DNA from 3 places in the Bacillus sp. VA15 genome. Region 2 is predicted to be linked to each of the others. Evidence: predicted binding sites of a transcription regulator. Region 2 holds the regulator's gene; each other region holds the start of a gene.

Region 1 (6,226 bases), on a different contig from region 2:
GCAGCTGATGCTGACTGCACGTGCACACGGCTACGATACAAACCCGATCGGCGGATACGATAAAGAAAACATCGCGGAAACGTTCGGATTAGATAAAGAACGTTATGTACCGGTCATGCTTCTTTCTATCGGAAAAGCAGCAGACGAAGGCTATGCTTCCTACCGTCTGCCGATTGATAAAATTGCAGAATGGAAATAAAACAAAGAGCCCAGACCTATTTTCTGGGCTCTTTTTATTAACAATCTGAAGAAAAGAGTGATGAACAATTCATCACTCTTCTCTCTGTTATTCTTTGATTTTCTTCCTGCCAAACGGCCACCAGTTGCCTTCGCCAAAAGTCATGATGATTGCCGGAATGAAGAGCGGGAGAATGACAAGGCCGTAAAGCAGCAGCCCGATAATGATGACACTTGCCACCTGCATCAGCGTATTGACACCTGAAGGCATCATCGCCGCGAACGTTCCGGCCAAAATAATGGCCGCCGTAATAATGACGGATCCCATTTTGCTCATTGATCTGACAACACCTTGCGCAATGCCGAGGTGCACCTCTTCCTTAAATCGGTCCAGCAAGAAGATCGAATAATCCACGCCTAATGCGATCAAGATGACAAAGCTGAAAAACGGTACTGCCCAGCTGACGCCTGCGTTACCTAAGCCGTTTACAAAAATTAATTCTGTTATGGATATCGACGTATAGTACGTCAGCAGCAGTGACGCAATCATATAAATCGGCATGATCATTGAACGGAACAAAATCGTTAACACGATAAACAGGCCAATAATCATGATCACCATTGTTCTGGAGAAGTCCGTTGTGGACAGCTCTTTTAAGTCTGCATTTACACTTGTGACCCCGCCGTATACGATCTGTGCATCCTCGAGAGGAGTGCCGTCAACTTCGTTTGCTACAGCTTTTTTGATTTGGTTTATTGTTGTAATGGCTTGTTCTGAATAAGGATTAGAGTCCAGGACGACGCTTAATTGTACGCCTTTGCCGTCTGCAAAGGAATATTGGTCAATTGACTTCTTAAAGTCTTTATCCTTCATGACTTGATCAGGAATGAATATGCCTGTATCCCTTACGGTTGAGCTTTTGCTCATGTCCTCTAACATATCACTGGAAGCTGTAATGCCGTCAGAGATTTTCGTCAGGCCATCATTTGCACTCTTCACGCCCCCGGCAAGCTGCTGCAGGCTTTCTGTCAGCGTTCCGGCTTGTGCTTGCTGGCCTGAGAGCTGCTGATTCGCTTGTTCAAGTCCGGTTTGAATCTGTCCAAGCTGTCCGCTGATTGCCGTAAGCTGCTGCACAGTCTGTGCAGTATTGCCGGTTTGGGAAATCTGTTTGCTCACGAGCTGCAGCTGCTGATTGATTTTGCCCAATCCGTCTGCCGCATCGCCCAGTGAACCGCTGGACCTGCTATTTGAGGCTGAGCCGGTTTGCCCCGCCATTTGATTCAACCCGTTTTCTATATCCGTTAAACCGCTTTGGACATCAGCGATTCCTTTTACCGTCTTATCCAGTCCGTCTGAAACCGAGCCTAGCTGTTTATCAATATATAAATCTTTGATTTTTTCACCAGTCGGCTGTGTGATGGTCATGACAGAGTCAACATGTTCGACTTTCTCGATCGCTTTGCTGATATTTCCGAGATAAGGGATTGTATCAGCTGTTGTAAGATCTTTGTCTCCTTTCACGACAACATTGATCGGGAACGCTTTCCCTTCACCGAATCCATCCTTGATGGCCTCGAGAGCTTTTACTGATTTATAATCACTGCTGATTTCCGCAGTCGAATCAAATGAAATCTGGTCATCATAGGTCAAAATGAACGGTAGCGTGATAATCACCGTGATGACAATAAACAGAAACGGACGCACAACAGAATGCCTGCCGAGAAACGCCCATAATTTGTTGTCACTGTGCGACAGCACTTTCTTAGAAGGCCAAAATAATTTTTCACCCAACGTTACCATAAATAATGGAAGCAGTGTATAGAGGATGACCATTAAGATCCCTACACCGACTGCGACTCCTACTGCAGATTGGAAAATCGCAAACTTTGCAAATCCTAAGGCGGAAAATCCGATCAATACCGCAAATCCGCTGATAAATAAGGTTTTTCCCCCTGTACGGTAAGCGATAAGCGCCGCTTCTTTTTTGTCATGCCCGTTTGCTAACTCTTCACGGAATCGGGTAAGAAGCAGAATGCAGTAATCTGTTCCGATCCCGAACAGGATGGCGACTAAGAAGGTTTGCGTAAACGTCGAGATAGGAAAATCAACATTGTACACAAGGATGCCCAGTATGGATTGACTGATCAGATAAGAGAAACCGACAACTACAATCGGGATAAAAGGCGTCACAACAGATCGAAACACGATCAGCAGTAAACCGATGATCAAGCAGACTGTGATCACTTCCGTTTTCTTGAGCCCTTCCTCTGAGCTGTGAGCGAAATCCTGATTGATGAGAGAGGCTCCCGTAATATATGCAGTCAAATCATCAGGAACGATTTTATAAATGTCATCCGCGATTTTTTCCGCTTTTTTATCAGAACCTGTAATCGTGACAGGAATAAGAAGCGTTTTCTTGTCTTTTGAAATCAATTGGTCTTTGACTTCTTTTTCCGCTGTCAGAGGAGATGTTACTTCTTCTACACCGTCGATCTTTTTGACTTTATCGATCATTGTCCGGAGCTGATCCTCTGTTTCTTCCTTCAAAGCGTGGTCTAATGTAAAGACTATACTGATCGAATTATTGTCTTCTCCCGCTTGTTTTAAAATGGCATTTGCTCTTTCTGAAACAGCATCTGCAGGAAGCTGGGCCTGCCCCTTTTGATTGGCCAGCTCCGTTAAGTTCGGAGAAAACAAACTCAAAACGACGGTAAGTACTAATATAACCGCTGCAATTGCCCACTTGAATTTGATGATTGCTCTCATTCTGCAGAATCTCCTCCTTTAAATTTGCTTTTTAGAATGGTGAATATCTCTATGATAGAATTTAAGTGTTTCTCATCTATATCATCGATCAGCTCTTTGAGAGCGTTAAAAATGGCAGAATCTAATTCTTCCAATATGGTTTCACCGCTGGTTGTGATGTTAATAAGCTTAGAGCGCTTATCACTTTTCGCCGGACAGTCATCCCATTCAACCAATCCCTTATCGAGCAGCTTTTTCAGTCTGTTAGAAATCGCGCTTTTATGTACATTTTGATACATGGCTAGGCTGCCAGGAGAGGTTGGGCCCTTGACTTTTAAAATTTTTAACAGGTCTGCCTGTTCCCTTGAGATATGCTTGAAGACATCCTGATTGATTTCATGATGCACAAACTCTGTCCCTTCAAGTAATACTTCCACAAACAGGTTTATTGCCTGACATAGCTTTTGTTCATTCAACATCTTCCCCTCCTCATTATAGTTTACCCCTCTAAACTTTATGATCAATGCCAATTAGTTTATACCCCTAAACTATATCTGTCAACATATTTTATTTACGAACACCTTATCAAGAACGCTTGTTCGTGTATAATAGACATTAGAAACACGAAAGGGGAAATTTAACATGTCAGATTTTTCATTACAATTGTATGAATATAACGTCTGGGCCAATCAGCAAATATTCAACCGATTAAAAGAGCTTCCAAAAGAAGTATATCGCCAAGAAATTCAAAGCGTGTTTCCGTCGATATCCCATGTGTTGTCTCATGTTTATCTTTCTGATCTCGGCTGGATTGAAGTGTTTTCCGGCCAAAGCATGACCGATGCTTTGGCATTAGCTGAACAGCTCAAAGAACAGACAGAGGCAAAAGAAATGGAGGAAATGGAAGCCCTGTTTCTGACGTTATCCGAGCGCTATACATTATTTTTACAGCAAAAAGAACAGCTCAATAAGCCCCTTCAGATTCAAAACCCCTCAGGCGGAATTATGAAAACGACTGTTTCTGAGCTGGTTCCCCACGTTGTCAATCACGGGACTTACCACCGCGGCAATATCACAGCAATGCTGCGGCAGACAGGCTACCCATCCGCTCCGACAGATTATGGGCTCTACCTGTACATGAAAAAAACAGAAATGGCATAAAAGAAAGCGGCTCCTAAGTGAGCCGCTTTTTTTATGATGGAACGTTCAAAAACATTAAAATTTCTTTTCATATTTTCTGTATAGTAAAAAAGATATAAATTTTAGTGTTATAATAATCATTAAAAATATATTGCTGACTCAATAAACAATTTTTCAATGGAGGAACACACAAAGTGACAGACGACATGACGAAAGACAATATAAATCAGCAAAAATTGGAGAGAGGCTTGAAAAACAGGCACATCCAGCTCATCGCCATCGGCGGAGCCATTGGAACGGGCTTATTTCTCGGCTCCGGAAAATCGATTCATTTTGCTGGACCGTCTATTCTATTTGCTTACATGATCACAGGGATCATTTGCTTTTTAATTATGAGATCTCTGGGTGAATTGCTGTTATCGAATTTGAACTATCACTCTTTTGTTGATTTTGTACAAGACTATTTAGGCGATATGGCAGCCTTTATCACCGGCTGGACCTATTGGTTCTGCTGGATTTCGATTGCAATGGCTGATCTGACAGCCGTCGGGCTCTACACTCAATATTGGCTCCCGGGTGTGCCGCAATGGGTGCCCGGCTTAATCGCTCTGATCATATTACTGATAATGAACCTGGCAACCGTCAAGCTTTTTGGAGAATTAGAATTTTGGTTTGCGTTAATTAAAGTCATTGCCATTTTGGCACTGATCGTCATTGGCCTTGTGATGATATTTAAAGGTTTTTCCACAAGCACTGGGGTCTCCAGTTTCACAAATCTCTGGAGCCACGGAGGTATGTTCCCGAATGGCATGCACGGGTTTATCCTATCGTTCCAGATGGTTGTGTTTGCCTTTGTCGGCATTGAGCTGGTCGGACTGACAGCCGGTGAAACAGAAAACCCTGAAAAAGTAATCCCTAAGGCGATCAACAATATCCCTGTCCGGGTGTTGCTTTTCTATATCGGTGCTCTTCTCGTGATTATGAGTATCTATCCTTGGAATGTCATCAATCCCAGCGAGAGCCCATTCGTACAGGTGTTTGTCGCGGTTGGCATCGTCGGGGCAGCAAGCATTATCAACTTTGTTGTACTGACATCCGCTGCTTCAGCATGCAATAGCGCTGTATTCAGTACAAGCCGTATGGTCTATTCCCTTGCGAAAGATCATAATGCGCCTGAATCAATGGCGAAACTGACTCCGCGTAAAGTACCTAGAAATGCGTTGTTCTTTTCAGCTATCGTGATTTTAATCGGTGTTACGTTAAACTACATCATGCCAGAAGGCGTATTCACCCTGATCACAAGCATTTCAACCGTCTGCTTTATCTATATTTGGGGTATTACGGTCATCTGCCATATGAAATACCGTAAAACAAGACCTGAATTAGCAAAAACAAACAAGTTTAAGCTTCCGCTTTATCCGTTTACAAATTACCTGATTCTTGCGTTCCTGGCGTTTATCCTAGTTGTGCTGGCATTGGCTCAGGATACTCGTGTTTCCTTATTTGTCACGCCGGTTTGGTTTATTTTGCTGATTGTGATTTATAAAGTGAGAAAAGCGAAGCATCAATAAGATTCGCAGCTCCTGCCTCAGAAATGAGAGCAGGAGTTTTTTTAATGAAAATAAATGACAAATGACCTTTGCTTTTGAATTTGAAGTTATGCTATAGTGTGTGTAATCAAAACAAGAAGGGATGATGGGTGGACAATGATTAACTAATCTTATTTTTACCGTTTGAAATCAATATTTCAAATCAGAAAAAATAGGATTAGTCTGCCCATTTTCTATATATACGACATTGCTATTTATGAATAATAGCTTATTTGATCATGCAACGGCGCGGCTAATCCTTCCAACACATTTGGGAGGATTTTTTTATTCTCCCTTTAAAGCGAGGGATATGAATGAAAGAGATCGTAACATTAACAAATGTAAGCTATGAAGTGAAGGATATGACTGTTTTTAAAAACGTAAATGCCAGTATTCAGCAGGGAGATATCATTGGGATTATCGGCAAAAATGGCGCTGGGAAATCTACGCTGCTGCACCTCATACACAATGACTTATCTCCTGCACAGGGACAAATCCTTCGGCAGGGTTTAAAAATGACGTTGGTTGAACAGGAAACCGCGTCGTATTGCTTTGCGGATCAGACGCCTGCCGA
Region 2 (6,226 bases):
TTGAGAAGGTTTCATTCCCATTTGCATCATCATCATGCGTAACATTTGTTCATTAATAGGCGGATTCTTTTTAAGGTAGCTCATCATATATTTACGAGCAATAAAAAACCCGAGTGCAACACCTATGAGCAATGCAACTACGCCCACTAGGATGCCAACCCATAAAGTCATTTTATTTCCTCCTTCATGTTGTCTAGTTTAAAGTGTACTAAACCAAAAGCTATTATACAACATTTACATCTCTTTTTCTTCGGTTTTAGACAAAATTTCTTTCTTTCACCGGATTTAGCCATCCGTAACGCTTCGAATTAAAATCCATAGCCAGAAAGCAAGGGCTTACTTTTCTCAACACCTCAAAGAAAATCGTTTCTGCCTCGTAATCCCCCGAAGCCACTAATTCTATCATGTGCTCCTTCATCATAAACGTCGCGTGGCCTTTTGCTTTCGGCAAAGCTAATCTATAAATATAATCTAGCTGCCTGTAATCCGTATTGTGTAAATTCATTTTTAACCGCTGATGCATATGTAGAATCGGGATTGGCTGTGTAATATATTGAATCTGTTTCTCTGTCATTTCATACTGCTGCTTTGTCAGGCTTGTCCAATGATAATCTTGAAACAGCTCAAACATAACCGATTCCCGCCCGAAATAGTGATTAGCAAACTCCTCTTTTATCAGGTACGTATAGTAGTGACGTTCCATCTTTTCATCCCCTTTTCCAGCAGCATTTCATTTGCTCTCTATTATACAAAAGAAGAAAAGAAAGAATTGTCTATTACTGTTAAACAGCCAATACTATTTTTGTCGGATAAACAAGAAAAAGAGGATGATTTGACTCATCCTCTTTAAAAGACTTTTACTTATTGAGTAATGCTTTAACTCGGTTCACTACGTTTGGAACTGAGAAGCCGTATTCATTGATGACGGTTTCGCCAGGAGCAGATGCACCGAATCGGTCTATGCCGAGCACATCTCCTTCAAGCCCTGTGTATTTGCCCCATCCAAATGATGCGCCCATCTCAATCGCAAGACGTTTTTTCACATCTGCAGGAAGGACAGAGTTTTTGTATTCAACAGATTGTTTATCGAAACGGTCCATTGAAGGCATGCTGACAACAGAAACATCGATATTTTCTTTTGCCAATTCAGCTTGTGCTTCAATCGCAAGACCTACTTCAGAGCCTGAAGCGATAAGAAGAGCGTCAGGTGTTTCGTTTTTAGATTTAGAAACGACATATGCTCCTTTTTCCACTCCTGCCAATGCTTCTTCAGCAGTTTGGTCAATCGTAGGAAGGTTTTGGCGTGTCAATACTAGCGCTGTTGGCTGATCAGTGCTTTGCACTGCAAGCTTCCATGCTGCCGCTGTCTCATTTCCGTCTGCAGGACGGATCAAGGAAAGATTAGGCATCGCACGGAGTGAAGCAAGCTGTTCAACAGGCTCGTGCGTCGGGCCGTCTTCACCTACCGCAATACTGTCATGTGTGAAGACATAAGTGACAGGAAGACCCATTAACGCTGCAAGGCGAATTGCCGGACGCAGGTAATCAGAGAAGACAAAGAAAGTTCCGCCGAATACACGCAGTCCGCCATGGAGCGCCATACCATTTAAGGCTGCACCCATCGCAAATTCACGAACACCGAACCAGAAGTTTTTGCCTGAGTAATCAACCGCTGTAAAATCACCGGCATTTTTAATTGTCGTTTTGTTTGATCCCGCTAGGTCAGCAGATCCTCCGACAAAGAATGGAATTTTTTTCGCAAGTCCGTTGAGAACTTCACCGGAAGAGGCACGGGATGCCAGGCTGCTTCCTTTTTCATAAACAGGAACCTCTTGATCCCAGTCCTTCGGAAGCTCTCCTTTGATTGCCAGCTCAAGCTGTTCAGCAAGTTCAGGATAAACTTCTTTATATTTAGCGAATTGAGCATTCCATTCTTGTTCTTTTTTCTCGCCTGATTCTTTAACCACTGCAGCAAAATGCTCATATACTTCTGACGGTACGTAGAAATCTTCTTCATATGTCCACGCGTAAGCTTCTTTTGTTAACTTGCTTTCCTCTTTACCAAGCGGAGCACCGTGAACACCGGATGTGCCAGCACGGTTAGGTGAACCGAAACCGATAGTCGTTTTCACTTCAATTAATGTAGGTTTCTTTTCATTTTGGCGTGCTTTTTCGATAGCCGCTGTTAATTCTTCGATATTGTTTCCATCCTCAACATAAAGAACTTCCCAATTCATTGCTTCAAAACGCTGTTTTGCGTTTTCAGAGAATGAACGGTCGAGATCTCCATCAAGAGAGATGTCATTAGAATCGTATAATACGATCAGACGGCCAAGCTGAAGATGGCCTGCGAGTGAAGCAGCTTCGGAAGAAATGCCCTCCATTAAATCACCATCACCGCAAATACTGTATGTATAATGATCGACTACGTTAAATGAATCGCGGTTGTAAGTTTCTGCTAAATGGCGTTCAGCGATAGCCATTCCGACCGCCATGGCAATTCCTTGGCCGAGCGGACCTGTTGTCGCATCAACACCAGCAGTATGTCCGAATTCAGGATGTCCAGGTGTTTTGCTGCCCCACTGGCGGAATCCCTTAAGATCTTCGATGCTAAGATCAAACCCGCTTAAATGAAGCATGCTGTATAAAAGTGCTGATCCGTGTCCAGCAGATAAAACAAAACGGTCACGGTTAAACCAGCCAGGGTTTGCCGGACTTACGTTCATAAATTTTGTCCACAGCGTGTATGCCATTGGAGCGGCCCCCATTGGCATCCCTGGGTGACCAGAATTTGCTTTTTCAATAGCGTCTATTGACAGTGTGCGAATGGTAGCAACTGATTTCTTTTCAATTGTATCCATAAAAATCCCCTTCCTTATGTGTTGTACCCTTACATCATAAATGTCTGACGACTTTTTCTCAACTGTTTCAGCTTAAATTTGAGAGAAACTTGTTGAATTTTGTCACATAAGAGTTTTGCTTATAGTATATGCAAAAGAGGAATACGATATTTCCGTATTCCTCTTATATTAGTGAAGTTTGTTATTTTGTTGTTCTTTTTTTAGCTTTTCTGGTGTTACATCATTGCCTTCTGGGTCTATGATTTTCACACTTTTTAACGTGTTTTTCATAGAAGAGCGAAAACCTTTCAAGTACTCTTGACGAAGCTTTTGCTGTTCGGCTTTTTCTTCTTCTGTCATAACGCCAGCTTTGGCTTTAGCAGCAAGTTCATTAATTCTGGCAATTTTAGCGTTTGAAATCATGTTAAACTCCTTTATTGCATTTTGTCTATATAGTACTAGATCAAAAAGAGTTTTACAACTGATTCACTCGGCTGTCTCGTCATTCTCTATGTATTCCTGATACCGCCGGTGGACGGTCGCTTTAGACACATCATAGCCAAACCCTCTTAGCGTTGCGGCAATTTCTGCGAACGTCAGTTTATTCGCTCTTAGGCGGACGATCTCTGAGATTGGGACCTCTATTCTTTCCTTTCCGCTGTTTTCATGTTGGTTTTTCAGGTTTTTTTGCGGTTTAAAACCGTTTTTTACTGCACGCTTCATTCCCCGCTTGATTTTCATATTGTGAATTTTCCGCTGGTACTCTTCCACAATGCTGACGATCTCCAGCACCATCGAGTCAGCCTCCGATAACTCCAGTTCACCTCTGTGAGCCGTTGTATAGACTTTCACATCTTCTCTGTAGATACAATGGAGCAGGGCGATTTTTGCATTTCCCCGACCGAGCCTAGTCTCATCCTGAACCAAAATAACATCAATTCCCGAATTCTTGATCTCATCAAGCAGCTCAAATACACCGTCTCGATCCATTTCATATCCGCTGGCTTTTTCAGAAATCACTTTGACGACTTCCATGCCGTTCTCGGCTGCAATGGCCGTTAGCTCCTCCACCTGCCGCTTTAATGAAGTTTCCTGCTGTTCTTTATTTGTGCTTACGCGGGCATATATGAGTGCTTTCATTTTTTCTATCTTTCCTCTCTATCTTACAGTTGCCAATTCATATGCATCCTGATGCTTCTTTTTCAATGGAATCACCAACTCATCTCCCGGCTGGATATCAGACGTCTGAAGATGATTTTTATCAGCTACCCATTCAATAAAATCGTTTTTGTTTATCTTTTTTGTATCTGCTACCTGATCAGCAATTGACCAAAGTGTGTCGCCTTGCTGGACTTCTATTTTAGCATACTGATTAAGTTCCTGACCGCTGCTTGTATATGACAGCAAAAGGATAACCGCGCTCAAAATCACTGAGAATAGACCGACAAAAATAATAGATTCTTTACTCATGATCATAACCTCCAACAGGAATGTTTGTTCGCTTTTTTATAATTTCAGTATATACGAACAAACGTTTCTGTCAATTGTTTTTTCGAACCTATGTTTGTACTGTAAGGAAAATCATGCTATAATCTTCTTAAAATCGACGTTTTGAGGTGCGAAAAATGACGAAGCTATCAAAAAGGCAACTTGATATCCTCCGTTTTATTAAAGCAGAGGTTAAATCAAAAGGATATCCGCCTTCCGTGAGAGAAATCGGAGAGGCTGTTGGGCTTGCGTCCAGCTCAACTGTCCACGGCCATTTGGCCCGTTTGGAAACAAAAGGGCTGATCAGACGGGATCCGACAAAACCTAGAGCAATAGAAATACTTGATGAAGAAGTAGACATTCCGCAAAGTCAGGTCGTTAATGTACCGGTCATCGGGAAAGTCACGGCGGGATCTCCTATTACAGCAGTAGAAAATATTGAAGAATATTTTCCGCTTCCTGACCGTATGGTTCCTCCGGACGAGCATGTGTTTATGCTGGAGATTATGGGAGACAGTATGATTGATGCTGGTATTCTCGATAAGGATTATGTCATCGTTAAACAGCAAAATACAGCGAACAACGGGGAAATTGTAGTTGCGATGACAGAAGATGATGAAGCTACGGTAAAACGTTTCTATAAAGAGGATACTCACATTCGCTTACAGCCTGAAAACCCAACGATGGAACCTATCATCTTGCAGAATGTCAGCATTCTAGGGAAAGTGATTGGCGTGTTCAGAACCGTCCATTAACCTATTGATCTATCAAATGCATGAAATAACCCCCTCTTCCTTTATGGAGAGGGGGTTTATTGTACAAAAAAGCAGGCTCGCCCTGACTTATGGGTGCGAGCCTGAATAGGAGGAAAAAGAACATCATGTTTACACCATAATTATCCACCAAACAATTGTTGAAGTCAAGAAATTTTCTTTCCTTCAGGAAACTTTTATCTGAATATTGTCCGTTTAAAATATTAGACGTTATGTCCTTAAAAATGTTTCATTTTCTTAGGTCGTGGAATGACGTGGCTTCATGTTTATGTAAGGAGCGCGGCAGTAATTGAATTTTAATGAAAATTTAGTACATAGTGTAGTTGGTTCAACATTTTCTAAAAAAACAGCTCACTTCTCTTGATCAACGTGAGCTTCAATCAAAATGAAAATATTGTATACCATAACTGCCCTTTACCCGAACACTCGTGCAGTTTTCTGAGTGTTCTTCTGCTAATATACGGTATCGGTGAAATGGATCGATAGAAACCTTATCCTGAGCACTAAAATCAAACCAGCTGCCGCTGAATTGCTTCGTGCTCAGTGTGGTATATTCTCCCGTAAGCCCCATTCGCTGAAGTTTAATCTCAACTGAACAAGTATTGGCTCCCAAGATCGTAAACTGATAGCCTAAAATATAGTCGATCGCCGGGACATCACTGATATTTTCCAGAACAAACGATTTTGTGCTGTCATTTAAAATAAAGTCTGTTTTGTGATCAAAATCTAAAGCTGACACATGGGTACTGCCAATGCCAAAAAAACACATCAAAACTGCTGTTAAGCCTAAGATTTTTATTTTCAATTACACCCCTCCTTTACCACATTTTAACCCTACATGAGATTTATGTATATGTTCTGTGTAATATAAAGAGGTCGTTTCAATCATAAAAATCCATATGCGTTTTTTCCTGTTTATAATAACGAAGCCTGTCTTGAAGGGTTCCGGTATGAAATTCAAACTTGTGGCCGTCAGGGTCGGTAAAATAAATTGATTTTCGATCGCGTTCATCTCGTTCTCTGCCAGGCAGAATATTGACATGAAGCGTTTTTAATTTTGCTGACATTTCCTCAAACTCTTGATCTTCAATAGTAAATGCAATATGGGTATAAGACGCCTTAATG
Region 3 (6,226 bases), on a different contig from region 2:
CATTGCCGAGGTGTTTCCTGAGACGAAAGATGCCAAAGGAATGATCGAGTCTCCGCTTTTTGAAATGCAGCATATGAAGGAAAAGCTGGAAGCGCAATATCAGCAGCCATTTCCGGGAAGGTGGCTTTTAAAGTGCGACCATGAGCTTCCGATTTCAGGATCGATTAAAGCGCGGGGCGGGATTTATGAAGTATTAAAGCATGCTGAAAAGCTGGCGCTTCAAGAAGGAATGCTACAGGAATCCGATGATTACAGCATGTTACAGGAAGACCGATTTGCCGCGTTTTTCTCCCGCTATTCGATTGCTGTCGGTTCGACAGGAAATCTTGGATTAAGCATCGGCATCATCGGTGCAGCACTCGGATTTCGCGTGACAGTGCATATGTCCGCCGATGCTAAGCAGTGGAAAAAGGATCTCCTTCGCCAAAAGGGTGTCACTGTCATGGAGTATGAATCAGATTACAGTGAAGCGGTGAAAGAAGGGAGACGGCAGGCGGAACAAGATCCATTCTGTTATTTCATTGATGATGAACACTCCCGTCAGCTGTTTCTAGGATATGCTGTTGCCGCCAGCCGTTTAAAAACGCAGCTCGACTGTATGGAAATACAGCCAGGACCTGAAACGCCGCTGTTTGTGTACCTGCCGTGCGGTGTCGGCGGAGGGCCGGGCGGTGTGGCATTTGGGCTGAAGCTTTTATATGGAGACCATGTTCATGTGTTTTTCGGCGAACCGACTCATTCACCATGTATGCTGTTAGGGCTTTATTCCGGACTCCATGAGCAGATTTCTGTCCAGGATATCGGCCTGGATAATCGGACGGCTGCTGACGGGCTTGCCGTAGGGAGGCCGTCAGGGTTTGTCGGTAAGCTGATTGAACCGCTGCTGAGCGGCTGTTATACCGTAGAGGACGATACGCTTTATGCCTTGCTTCATATGCTGGCTGTCTCTGAAAGTAAATATTTAGAGCCCTCTGCTCTTGCCGGCATGTTTGGACCGATTCGGCTCTTTTCGACTGAAGAAGGAAGACGCTATAGTCAGAAACATAAGATGGAACATGCTGTACATGTCGTCTGGGGAACGGGAGGAAGCATGGTTCCAAAAGAAGAAATGGCTGCGTATAACCGAATTGGTGCAGATTTGCTGAAAACGAAATGAAAAAATAAGCAGACAGTGAAAGGGTTTTCCGTTACAATCTTTGTAAGGGTTTTAACCTTCAGAGAGTCAGGTGTAAACAGTGAAAAATAAAGAGCTTAATTTACATACTTTATATACAAAACACAATCGTGAGTCTTGGTCTGGCTTTGGGGGACATTTGTCGATTGCTGTTTCTGAAGAAGAGGCAAAAGCCGTGGAAGGGCTGAATGATTATCTATCTGTTGAAGAAGTGGAAACGATTTATATTCCGCTTGTTCGCCTGCTTCATTTGCATGTTAAGTCTGCAGCCGAACGCAATAAGCATGTCAATGTTTTTTTAAAGCACCCTCATTCAGCCAAAATTCCGTTTATTATCGGCATCGCCGGCAGTGTGGCAGTCGGAAAAAGCACGACAGCGCGGATATTGCAGAAGCTGCTTTCGCGTTTGCCGGATCGCCCTAAAGTGAGCCTTATCACGACAGATGGTTTTTTATTTCCTACAGCCGAGCTGAAAAAGAAAAATATGATGTCACGAAAAGGGTTTCCTGAAAGCTATGACGTAAAGGCGCTGCTCGAATTTTTGAATGACTTAAAATCAGGAAAAGACAGCGTAAAGGCCCCGGTGTATTCCCATCTCACCTATGACCGCGAGGAAGGTGTGTTCGAGGTTGTAGAACAGGCCGATATTGTGATTATTGAAGGCATTAATGTTCTTCAGTCGCCCACCCTGGAGGATGACCGGAAAAATCCGCGTATTTTTGTTTCCGATTTCTTTGATTTTTCGATTTATGTGGATGCGGACGAAAGCCGGATTTTCACTTGGTATTTAGAGCGTTTTCGTCTGCTTCGGGAAACAGCTTTTCAAAATCCCGATTCTTATTTTCATAAATTTAAAGACTTGTCTGATCAGGAGGCTGACGAAATGGCAGCATCGATTTGGGAGAGTGTCAACCGGCCGAATTTATATGAAAATATTTTGCCGACTAAATTCAGGTCAGATCTCATTTTGCGTAAGGGAGACGGGCATAAGGTTGAAGAAGTGCTGGTAAGGCGGGTATAATATCGTGCATCATATTGAACTGTATGTTTCTGATTTGGAAGCGTCTCGACGATTTTGGGGATGGTTCCTAAAAGAACTTGGCTATAAAGAGTATCAAAAATGGAGCTCAGGCATCAGTTGGAAGAAAGATTGTTTTTACCTTGTGATTGTGCCGGCGAAAGAGCAGTTTCTAGAGCCGGAATACCACAGATGCCGTGTTGGGCTGAACCATCTCGCATTTCATGCTGAATCCAAGCTTCAAGTCGACCTGATGACCGAAAAATTGATGGCAAAAGGTTATCGTGTGTTGTACCGAGATCGGCATCCTTTTGCCGGAGGAGACGGGCATTATGCAGTCTATTGTGAGGATCCGGACCGGATTAAGGTAGAGCTCGTTGCTCCAAGCGGTTAATCGTGATCTTCGGATAGGCTGTTAAGCTTTTTCTCAATGCGGTCCAGCTGCGCTTTTCGGTTCTTCGCATACTTGAAGCTTGTAACAGCTGCAAAGATGACAGCGGCAAACATAATAAATACGAAAAGCTGAAACATCATATCGCCTATATTCATGTTCATCACCTCATTGTTGCGGGAGAGATTGATTCTCTCCCGTTTTTTTATTTAAAGCGGCTTTTCCAGCCTGGTTTGGTGTTTTGTGATGTCCATTTTCATCTGCCGATAGGCGAACGCTAAAAATGGCAGGCCGAGCAGGGTGATGCCGCTCAGAACAGAAAAAATAAAAATCGGCCGGCCAGCGCCAAATAGGTCTATACATATACCCCCGATCCAGGGGCCGATGACGTTTCCGAGCTGTGAAAAACCGATTGCCCCGAAATAAGTGCCTTTTAATCCTGGTTTTGCAATCTGGTCTACAAACAAATCCATCATAGAGAATAAAAGCACTTCGCCGATTGTAAATGTGACCACAATCATCACAAGTGACGAAACACCGTGTGATATGGTGAAAATGGCCATGCTGATACTAACCATCACATTACCGAGCATCAGGGAGCAAAGCTGCGAAAAACGTTTTGCAAAATGGACGATGGGAAATTGCGTCGCCAACACAACGATTGCGTTTAATGTCAGCATCAACCCATACAGCTTCGTTCCATTGCTGATCAAGGGGTTCTGCGCCATATACTGCGGGAATGTGGAACTGAATTGTGAGTAGCCGAAGGTGCATAGCGTAATGCCGACCAAAGCAATTGTAAAAAGATGATCCTTTTGCGTCACCATAAACGCTTCCCGCACGCTCATATTTCGGGGTTGGTCTGATGCTGACGATGATGGATGTTTTTTAAATTGGATGGCAAGCACGAGTCCGTATAGTCCGTAAATGACTGCAGGCACCAAAAAGGGTGCGGTCGTTTGCGATGAGCCGAAATACAGGCCGAGCACCGGTCCGAAGACAACGCCGATATTAATAGCTGCATAGCGTAAATTAAAAATAAGCAGTCTCGTTTTTTCTTCTGTCATATCAGACAGCAAGGCCTTTGAAGCGGGCTCGAACAGTGATTTGCAAAGTCCGTTTAATGCGTTTACTACAAAAAATACCCAGAGATGAGATGCCGCCGCAAATCCTGCAAATACCAGCATCCAGCCGAAAATGGACACGAGCATCATGTTTTTTCTGCCGAATTTGTCTGAGATATATCCGCCGTAAAAGCTTGCAAGGATGCCGACTGATGAGCTTGCGGCGATGACCAGCCCTGCATAGGAAGCAGATGCGCCTTGGACGGCTGTTAAATAAATCGCTAAAAAAGGAATGCTCATCGATGTTGCCATTCTGCCGAAAATGGTTCCGATGATAATTGTCCAGCTGATGGGGTGGATATCTTTCCATTTCTTCATGAATCGTATTCTCTCCTGTATGTAAGAATCTTTTTCTATCATATATGAAAAAATTTCCTTCTCCAATGGGGGATTCAAAATATTTCGTCATTGACATTTACTGCAAAACATGTCTGATTGTAGGATTGCAATATACCATGTGTGGAGGATACCCGGGGCTGACGGAGTTTACATCGTTGAAATTGAGGTTAAAGCATTCGGAAGGAAAATGACGATATGTCCGGCGCTTATGTCTGTGGTGAAAGCACAATATTAATTGATGCTGGAATGCCGGGCGTTTTAAAGCGATTCGGCAGAACATGGAAGCAAACGGAAGTCCGTTTGAAACATTACAGGCAGTGATTTAACCCATCAGGATGTGGATCAAGTTTCGGAAATGCTCAGTGATGCCAGACATGAGGTCAAAATTTACACTGAAAGCCGACATTAGCCGCAGAACAGCAGAAGGGGCCGTGTCTCTTCTGAATGATGACACGCTTGAGAATAGACAGTTTTGAGGGGCTGTACGTTTCTTTTTTTATGGCCTGCGTTTAAGAGAACAGCCCTTGGTTTGTGACATAGTCATAAATGATATCTTCTATATGCGCATGCAGATCCTCATCGGGTTCTTCATCCCGTCTCTCTTCTAAGGCTGCTTTCAGGCTTTGTTTTTCATATGGGCTTAACGGATCTATGGCAACATTTCTGCCGTATTGACGCAGTGCCTGTCCCATCATTTTTTCGACAAATTTCTCCATCATGACTCTCCTATCTTTGTGCTTCGCTTTTATTCTACTAAATGTTTTTCTTCTCTCAAACCCTTGGATCATATTTTCTGTCAGACAAGAATGATTTACCAGTATAAAACGAACATACTTTCGCATATAATAGAAAAACGAACATAAGTTCTTTTTAGAGGTGTGTATGATGAAAGAAAAAGTGATTTTTCTCGTTGACATGCAATCGTTTTATGCATCTGTAGAGAAAGCGGAAAATCCACATTTGAAAAATAGGCCCGTCATTGTTTCGGGTGACCCTGAAAAAAGGGGCGGAGTCGTATTGGCTGCCTGCCCGCTGGCGAAACAAAAGGGTGTGGCGAATGCTTCACGGCTGTGGGAGGCGCAGGAAAAGTGCCCTGAAGCTGTTGTGCTCCGGCCCCGTATGCAGCGGTATATTGATGTATCACTGCAAATTACGGCCATTTTAGAGGAGTATACAGACCTTGTAGAGCCGTATTCCATCGATGAACAGTTCATGGACATTACAGGCAGCCAGAAGCTGTTTGGGACGCCGGAAGAGATCGCAAACAGCATTCAGGGTAGAATCATGCGGGAGATCGGCATTTATGCGCGGGTCGGAATCGGTCCTAATAAAGCGCTAGCCAAAATCGCGTGCGACAATTTTGCCAAAAAGAATAAGAACGGTATTTTTACCTTAACGAAAGAAAATATGAAAACCGAAATGTGGCCGCTTCCGGTGGGCAGCATGTTTGGCGTTGGGAGCCGCATGAAGCATCATTTAAACCGGATGGGCATCAGCACGATCGGCGGGCTTGCGGCTTTTCCGCTTGATCTTTTAAAAAAGAAATGGGGCATTAACGGCCACGTGCTGTGGATGACGGCGAACGGGATCGACTATTCTCCTGTGTCAACTTCATCTCTGGACGGACAAAAGGCGATTGGCCATGGAATGACTCTCCCGAAAGACTACGAACACTTTGACAAAGAAATCAAAGTCGTGCTGCTGGAACTGAGTGAAGAGGTGTGCAGGCGAAGCCGAAACGCTGGGGTAATGGGGCAGACGGTGTCAGTGAGCTGCCGGGGTGCTGATTTTGATTGGCCAACGGGCTTCAACCGGCAAGTGAAGCTGGCGGAGCCGACGAATTCTACCCAGGATGTATATGAGGCTGTATGCCGGCTGTTTCTTACGTTTTGGGACGGGAAGCCTGTCCGCCGCCTCGGGGTCAATCTGTCTCAGCTCTCATCTGATGACATATGGCAGCTCAATTTATTTCAGGATTATGCAAAGAAAATGAGCCTTGGCTATGTGATGGACGGCATTAAAAACCGGTTCGGCGACACAGCCATCATCAGGGCGGCGTCACTGACAGCGGCAGGCCAGGCATTTGAACGTGCGGCTAAAATAGGAGGGCACTATAAATGAATGACCATTTAAAAAGAGGCAACCTGCTGTGGGAAGGGAGCAGGATGTTTCTGCCGGAA

Evidence for each region. Region 2 encodes LexA, which represses DNA repair genes until DNA is damaged. Its sites were predicted from a motif close to CGAACATATGTTCG; they were not measured.
Region 1: a site for LexA is predicted at 3,512-3,525, ahead of dinB (damage-inducible protein DinB). Genes of this name have one in related genera too.
Region 3: a site for LexA is predicted at 4,872-4,885, ahead of AC0DBE_RS03395 (DNA polymerase IV). Genes of this name have one in related genera too.

Annotation. Positions count from the first base shown of each region.
Region 1 covers NZ_JBVQPQ010000003.1:25,079-31,304, forward strand. The annotation lists gene AC0DBE_RS09840 (nitroreductase family protein) at 1-199, shown strand, start outside; gene AC0DBE_RS09845 (MMPL family transporter) at 287-2,944, opposite strand; gene AC0DBE_RS09850 (MarR family transcriptional regulator) at 2,941-3,399, opposite strand; gene dinB (damage-inducible protein DinB) at 3,566-4,084, shown strand; gene AC0DBE_RS09860 (amino acid permease) at 4,258-5,634, shown strand; gene vmlR (ABC-F type ribosomal protection protein VmlR) at 5,967-6,226, shown strand, end outside.
Region 2 covers NZ_JBVQPQ010000002.1:93,859-100,084, forward strand. The annotation lists gene AC0DBE_RS05665 (YneF family protein) at 1-171, opposite strand, end outside; gene sirA (sporulation inhibitor of replication protein SirA) at 257-703, opposite strand; gene tkt (transketolase) at 858-2,861, opposite strand; gene AC0DBE_RS05680 (DUF896 domain-containing protein) at 3,030-3,263, opposite strand; gene AC0DBE_RS05685 (YneB family resolvase-like protein) at 3,327-3,980, opposite strand; gene yneA (cell division suppressor protein YneA) at 3,999-4,316, opposite strand; gene lexA (transcriptional repressor LexA) at 4,466-5,083, shown strand; gene AC0DBE_RS05700 (hypothetical protein) at 5,478-5,906, opposite strand; gene fosM (FosM family fosfomycin resistance protein) at 5,983-6,226, opposite strand, start outside.
Region 3 covers NZ_JBVQPQ010000001.1:626,416-632,641, forward strand. The annotation lists partial or broken gene dsdA (D-serine ammonia-lyase) at 1-1,175, shown strand, start outside; gene coaA (type I pantothenate kinase) at 1,236-2,195, shown strand; gene AC0DBE_RS03370 (VOC family protein) at 2,200-2,586, shown strand; gene AC0DBE_RS03375 (hypothetical protein) at 2,583-2,741, opposite strand; gene AC0DBE_RS03380 (MDR family MFS transporter) at 2,793-4,025, opposite strand; gene AC0DBE_RS03385 (hypothetical protein) at 4,242-4,367, shown strand; gene AC0DBE_RS03390 (YqzH family protein) at 4,556-4,762, opposite strand; gene AC0DBE_RS03395 (DNA polymerase IV) at 4,929-6,167, shown strand; gene AC0DBE_RS03400 (YolD-like family protein) at 6,164-6,226, shown strand, end outside.